DNA from 2 places in the Streptomyces sp. TLI_185 genome. Region 2 is predicted to be linked to the other one. Evidence: riboswitches for the same ligand, from Rfam matches in the RefSeq annotation. Region 2 holds a riboswitch; the other holds the start of a gene.

Evidence for each region. A riboswitch is a leader RNA that binds a small molecule or an ion and turns the genes downstream of it on or off. The one in region 2 is predicted to bind cobalamin.
Region 1: it holds a riboswitch for cobalamin, as region 2 does, so the genes downstream of both, EDD92_RS24765 (HoxN/HupN/NixA family nickel/cobalt transporter) here and EDD92_RS12050 (cobalamin biosynthesis protein) in region 2, are expected to answer to the same signal.

What each region holds. Positions count from the first base shown of each region.
Region 1 is NZ_RKRB01000001.1:5,377,249-5,380,842, reverse strand. It holds gene EDD92_RS24775 (LAETG motif-containing sortase-dependent surface protein) at 72-1,001, shown strand; gene EDD92_RS24770 (metalloregulator ArsR/SmtB family transcription factor) at 1,075-1,434, opposite strand; cobalamin riboswitch at 1,515-1,704, shown strand; gene EDD92_RS24765 (HoxN/HupN/NixA family nickel/cobalt transporter) at 1,732-2,787, shown strand; gene EDD92_RS24760 (nucleoside hydrolase) at 2,932-3,594, opposite strand, start outside.
Region 2 is NZ_RKRB01000001.1:2,657,453-2,661,046, reverse strand. It holds gene EDD92_RS12055 (cobyric acid synthase) at 1-830, opposite strand, end outside; gene EDD92_RS12050 (cobalamin biosynthesis protein) at 827-1,858, opposite strand; cobalamin riboswitch at 1,958-2,100, opposite strand; partial or broken gene EDD92_RS51065 (DUF397 domain-containing protein) at 2,139-2,525, shown strand; partial or broken gene EDD92_RS12040 (helix-turn-helix domain-containing protein) at 2,607-3,146, opposite strand; gene EDD92_RS12035 (hypothetical protein) at 3,477-3,594, opposite strand, start outside.

The sequences.
Region 1 (3,594 bases), 2.7 Mb from region 2:
ACGCCAAGATGGGGATCTGCATGTCCATAGCCAGACGCTGGGGGTCCAGGGGGCCCGCGGCGGAGCCGTTGATGTCACAGCCCCCGGGAAAACGCAGTACCGCGCGACGCCTCCTGGGAACGGGCGCCGTGTCGCTCGCCCTGTGCGCCGCCACCGTCGCCGCGGCCTCGGGCGCCTGGGCCACCGGTACACCCGGCGGTGACGGCTGGAAGCACGCCGACGGCTACCAGCCGGGGACCGGTGCCGGCACCAAGACGGAGACGGACCGCTGCCAGTTCTCGCTGGACGGCACCAGCTTCTTCGACTCGGTCAAGGTCGACGACCAGACCCTGAAGCCCACCGACGACGGCAAGATCCACGTCAAGGTCCGTACCGCGGGCGATGCCACGACCTGCACGGCCTCCCTGGCCTCCTACCTCGCCCACGGCCCGTCCTTCGCCACCTCCGGCGAGCAGGTCTTCGTCGACTTCGACTCGGTGACGGTCAAGCAGGGCCAGACCGACTCCCTCGACATCGCGGTGCCGGACGCGGGCTGCTTCGCGCAGGTCGACCTCTACCGGGGCGCCGTGAAGTTCGACGGCAGACTGGACGCCAAGGACGGCTTCGAGCACGGCGATCTGCCCAAGGGCCCCGACCACCCGGTCATCAAGGACAAGCTGATCGCGTCCTGGAACGGCGGCACGAAGGACTGCACGAGCACCGAGTCGCAGCCGCCGTCCACCCCGCCGGCCTCGACCCCGGCGTCCGGGCAGCCCTCGACCCCGGCCGAGGAGAGCCCCACCCCGACCCCGAGCGCCTCCGAACCGACGCCGGGCGGGTCCGACACCCCGGTCGCCTCCGCGTCGACGACCGTCCCCGCGGTCTCACCGAGCGGCGGGGACCTGGCTCAGACCGGCGGCGGCAGCAACTCCGGCATCATCGCCGGCGGCGCCGCGGCCCTCCTGGCCGCCGGCGGTGCGATCGTCGTCGTGACGAAGCGCCGCCGCGGGTCCCACTCCTGATCCACTCCCGAGATACGAACGCCCCGGAGACCCCCGCTCCGGGGCGTTCGTCATGCCGAGGGGGTCACGCGACTCAGCTCCCGTCCGCCCCACAGTGCTTGAGCAGCAGCCGTACGTCCTCGTCGACGACCCGGTAACGCACGACCCGCCCCTCCTTCTCCCCGGCCACGACCCCGGCGGCCCGCAGCAGCCGCAACGCCTGGGAGACGGCAGGGTCGTTCATGCCGGTCGCGATCGCCAGGTCGGACACGGCCAGCGGGCCGGTGCGGTGCAGGGCGAGCAGCAGGGCGAGCCGCTTGGGGTCGGCGAGCAGGGAGAAGCGGCCGGCCCAGGTGCGGACGTGCTCGGCGTCGCCGATGGCCTCGATGGCCTCGCACACCCGGTGGCCGTCGATCGTGCGGCGGTCTGCGCGGTCGGCCGGGACGAGATGCATACGGCCATCCTCGCAGGCACCCCTATGTGATCTTCAATACCTGCGCAGGTATGCAGCTATGCAGGGGAGTGCCCACGGCCCTACGGTGGGCGGGCCGTGGTGTTCGGGAAGTCGGTGCCATGCCGACGCGGCCCTCGCCACTGTGATCGGGGAGTTAGTCGCCCATGTCCCGCAAAGGACAGCCACTGGCCGCAGCAACGCGGCCGGGAAGGCGGGTGGCGGACGCATGACCCGTAAGCCAGGAGACCGGCCACGGCATCTCACGAAGTGATCCACGAGGTGCTGGAGCGTGACCGCATGACCCTGCCCGGGACATCCCTGCCCGAGCCGAGGACCGCCTCCTTCCGCTGGCGGCGCGAGGACACCGTGAAGACGGCGGGGCTGATGGCCGTGATCGCCGCCCTGCACGTCGTCGCCTTCGGCATCCTCTTCCTCCTGGTCGTGCCCGGGCACTACGAGGTCGGCAACAAGGCCTTCGGACTCGGCCTCGGCATCACCGCCTACACCCTGGGCATGCGGCACGCCTTCGACGCCGACCACATCGCCGCGATCGACAACACCACCCGCAAGCTGATGGCCGACGGCAAGCGGCCGGTGTCGGTGGGGTTCTGGTTCGCGCTCGGGCACTCCAGCGTGGTGGTCGTACTGGCGGCGATGATCGCGGGCGGCACCCAGCTCGCCGACAAGGTCATGAACGAGCACTCCCGCACCCACCAGGTGCTCGGATTCATGGGTACGACGATCTCGGCCACGTTCCTCTATCTCGTCGCCGCGCTCAACCTGGTCGCCCTCGTCGGCATCCTGCGCGTCTTCCGGGCGATGCGGGCGGGGACGTACGACGAGAAGGAGCTCGAACAGCATCTGAACGCGCGGGGGTTCATGAACCGGATCCTCGGCCGCCTGACCAGGTCCATCTCCCGCCCCGGCCAGATGTTCCCGCTCGGCTTCCTCTTCGGCCTGGGCTTCGACACGGCGACCGAGGTCACGCTGATGGTGATGGCGGGCTCCGGCGCGGCGGCCGGGCTGCCCTGGTACGCGATCCTGTGCCTTCCGCTGCTCTTCGCGGCCGGCATGAGCCTGTTCGACACGCTGGACGGCACCTTCATGAACTTCGCCTACCAGTGGGCCTTCTCGAACCCGGTGCGCAAGGTGTTCTACAACCTCACCATCACCGGACTGTCCATCGCCGTCGCCTTCTTCATCGCCACGATGGAACTCTTCGGCCTCGACCTGGCCAACGTCGGCTACATCATCGTCGGCCTGTTCGTGGTCGTGTGGGTGGCGGCGGTGTCGTACTGGAAGGCGGCGAAGGTGGAGCAGCGGTGGGCGGCTTCGGCCGCCGAGGCGGACTAAGCAGGCCTGGCGAAGTCCGCTCCGGTTCGGCCGCGCCCCAAAGGGGCGCGGGGCTGGGTCGACATGCGGCTTCGCCGCGGGGCGCGACCAGCGAAGGCGCCGCAGACGACACGACAGACGGCCCATCGTGCCCTCAGCGGAGCGCTAACGCTCCACGGTCTCCAAGTACAGCTTCACGAACCGGTCCACGTCCACGTCCAACGCCACGTCCACCAGCGGCTGTTGCCGCACACCCTCGTGGATCTCGGACTCCCCGGGGCGCGGGCGGCGGTCGACGACCGTCTGGCCGCGGGTCGGGCCGGGGGCGAGGGAGACCTCGACGGGGAGCAGGCCGGTGGTGATGCCGGCCGGGTCGACGACCGCGCAGACCGCGCCCGCGTCACCGAGGCCGCCGGCCTCCTCCGCCTCGGGGGCCTCGCCCTGGTGCGCCGGACGGTGGGCGAGGAGTTCCCCGGCCAGCCGGGTGCCGGGCTCGGTGCTCGCGCGCAGCCGGTGCACATCGGCGCTGGGGACGACGACCTGAGTGAAGACGTCCAGGCCGTACATCGTGATCGGCACGCCGGCGGTGAGCAGGACGGCGGCCGCCTCCGGGTCGTGCCAGACATTGAACTCGGCGACCGCCGTGGCGTTCCCGGTGGCCACCGCGCCGCCCATGAACACGATCCGCTCGATGTTGCGGGTGACTTCGGGGTGGGTGCGCAGCAGCAGGGCGATGTTGGTCAGGGGCGCGGTGGGGACGAGGGTGACCGGGCGCGGGGAGGCGAGGATCTCGCGGCGCAGCAGGGTGACCGCGTCCACCTCGGCGGG
Region 2 (3,594 bases):
GCGACCCGCAGCACGTCCTCGCCGACGGGCGGCGCGAGGTTCGACTCCCGCACCGTCCCGCGCAGAGAGACCCTCCCCCACGCTCGGCTTCGCTCGCGCGGGGGGACCCCCATCCCGTCCTCCTCGTCGATGCCGAGGCCGTGCCGGAAGGGCAGGACGCCGTAGGTGTGCCGTCCGGTGAGGCCGTGCAGCATGTCCAGCCCGGGCTCCAGGAGGCTGACGTCCCCCCGGAACTTGTTGACGAGGAACCCGGCGACAAGCTCCTGGTCCTCGGGCGAGAGCAGGGCGACGGTCCCGAAGAAGGAGGCGAATACCCCGCCGCGGTCGATGTCACCGACCACGAGCACGGGAAGCCGCGCGTTGCGGGCGATCCCCATGTTCACGATGTCGGTCCGGCGCAGGTTGATCTCGGCGGGTGAACCCGCCCCCTCACAGATCACGGCGTCATACGTGCCCCGCAACTCGGCGAGACAGTCGAGCACGGTCCCCAGAAGCTGCTGCTGCCGCCCCCCGTGATACCCGCGCGCACTCAGCTCGCCGACGGGCTTGCCCATCAGCACGACCTGGCTGCTCTGCTCGCCACCGGGCTTGAGCAGCACGGGATTCATCAGCGCGGTCGGCTCCACCCGGCAGGCCTGCGCCTGCATGGCCTGAGCCCGCCCGATCTCGGCACCCTCGCGCGTCACAAACGAATTGAGGGACATGTTCTGCGCCTTGAAGGGCGCAACCTTGACCCCCTGCCGCACCAGCCAACGGCAGATCCCGGCCGTGACAACACTCTTACCGGCATCGGAGGTGGTACCGGCAACGAGGAGACCTCCACCGCTCATGACGCCCACCCCGACCGGCAGCCGCCAGCCGCTGTGGGCAGTCGTTCCGCCAGGGCGGAACGCGTGGGCACAGCCCCCACCGCCGGTCTCCGTGCGACCCGGCCTCGCAGCACCGCCCCAGCCGCACCGACCCCCAACGCCAACCACCCCACCCGCCGCGACAACCGCACGGCCCGCTCGATGTCCCCGACCTCCACAGCCCGCCCCTCCCCATTCAGCACAGGCCGATGCTCGACCCGCCCCCCGTAAGACAAGGTCCCCCCGAGCCGCACCCCGAGCGCCCCCGCGAACGAGGCCTCCACGGGCCCGGCGTTGGGGCTCGGATGCTTCGAGGCGTCGGCACGCCAGGCGCGTACGGCCCCCCGGCCGTCACTCCCGGCGACGGCGGCCAGGACTGCAGTCACGCGCGCCCCCGGCCACCCCGCCACGTCGTCCAGCCGCGCCGAAGCCCACCCGTACCGCCGGTACTTGGCCGACCTGTGCCCCACCATGGCGTCGAGCGTGTTGACGGCCCGGAACCCCAGCAGCCCCGGCACCCCGCCCACGGCCCCCCACACCAGCGCCCCCACGACGGCGTCGGACGTGTTCTCGGCGACGGACTCCACGACGGCCCGCGCGATCCCGTCGGCGTCCAGGGCCTGCGGATCCCGGCCGCACAGATGCGGCAGCCTGGCCCGGGCAGCCTCGACGTCCCCGGCCTCCAGCGCACGCCCGATGACTCGGGCCTCGCGCGCGAGTGAAGTCCCCCCGACGACGGCCCACGTGGCGGCCGCGGTCAGCGCGAGGGAGGCGGTACGGGACGGACGTACGGCCCTCTGCGCCACGGCACCGAGCGCAATGGCGCTCCCGGCGCACACGGCGGTGTGCAGCGCGCCCCACCCCCGATGGTCCCGCCACAACACCCGCTCAACGGCCCCCGCGGCCCGCCCGAACGCGGCGACCGGATGCCCACGGCGCGGATCGCCGAGCAGATGGTCACCGAGGAGGCCGGCGGCGGCGCCGTACGCGAAGACGCGATCGGCACGCATCGGCTCAGCCGGCCGTGGGGTCGGGCAGGGACCTGGTGCTGTACCTCAAACGGCAGGCGAGCATGGCGATATGTCCTCACTCAGGGTGTCCGCGCCCTGGTTCGACGAGACCGGCGGTGAGAGTTCCTGGCTCCCGGGGCTTACTACCCCGGTGACAGTGGCGGGACCGCGCCGGACTTTCACCGGCTTCCTCTCTTGCCGCCGTACATGGCTTCGGCAGTCCACCACGGCCTGGAAGGGCAGTCAACTTGCTGTTGACCTGGGACGGAGGAGTGTGCTGATGCCCACACGAGGGCTGGTTCGTGCTCTGGTCGACCGAATCCGGCATCTCTGGACTGAAAAGGAGAATTCGGGGAGCGGCAGGGCGAGCGGTGCGGGGCGTTTGCGTCCCATTCTTCGGGGGGGGGCCTGCGTGGTCGAGGGCAGCGACGCTACGGTTTTCGGGCGCAGTGGACACCTCCGAGGCACCAGCCCTCGACTCGAGGAGGTCTGTGTGGTCGACGGGGGCCCGTCCGCAAGTGCGTGGCGCATCAGCAGCCATTCGTTGAACGGGGACACCTGCGTGGCGGTCGCCGTCGTCGCGGAGGGGGTGTTGGTCCGCGACACGAAGAAATCGGCAGGAGAGGCACGCGTCCATCTCACGCGCAGCCCGTGGCAGTTGTTTCTCACAGGGCTGAGATCCCAGGGGTTGGCCCAGCAGCAGGAAGCTGCCGAGGGTGCTGTAGTGGGCGCCTGCACCGAACGGCAGGACCTTCAGGGACACGCGGGGGAGCCTCATCAGGCTCTTGATGTGCTGCAACTGGTGGCGCATGACAGCCGGTTCGCCGATTCTGCGGCGCAGTGCCACTTCGTCCACCACGAACGACAGCTCGGGAGCGTGGTCCCCCTCGAAGATCCGTTCCTGGCGCGCGGTGCACAGCTCGACCACGCGCCGCACCCGCTCCGCAGGGGCGACAGGAGCCAGCAGCGCCTCCGCGTAGTCCTCGGTCTGCAGGAAGCCCGGGAAGACGATGGGGTGGTACGTCTGCACGGAGTTCGCGGCGCTCTCGTTTCCCAGGTACTGGGCGAACGACGGGTTCAGCACGTCGCTGAAGTCCGTCCACCAACTCTGCCCCTTCGAGCCCCGGGCGGCTTCCTCCAGCTCGGAGACGAGCTGCGGGTCCGTCACGTCGTACCGCTGGAGTAGCGCCCGCAGATCGGTCACCGAGAGGCTGACGGCGCCGGCCTCGATGCGAATGATCCTCGAGAGTGACCACTCCAGCGCTTCTGCGGCCTCACGCTGGGTCAACTGCGCCTTTTCGCGGGCCTTGCGCAACTCGATGCGTAGTCTGCGCCGGCAGACTCGGATCCACTGGCCTTGGCATCCTGCTCCTTCTTCCGTCCGCCTCGTCCGTCCGCCTCGCGGCTGGAAGGTGGCGATGGGCCACGCTCCTTTGTGACCCTGTCAGCTCGCTCTGCGCACAGCCATGTGTCAGACAGCTAGTCGCGGCGGAACTCGCAGTCCGACACGTGTCCATCCGGCGTGGTCTGATCCGGGCATGCAAAACGCGGGGCGGGAAGGCACGCTTGGTGCTTCCCGCCCCGCGTTACGGCGTGGGCCGGCGGCTCGCCCGCCGCCTCAGGCCTTGGCCACCACCAGGTGGATGCCGTACGCCACGGCCGCCGCGCACCCCGCGAAGGCCACGTACGCGCCGGCCACGGCGAGGGACGCCGAGTTGCCCTGCGCAACGGCCCGC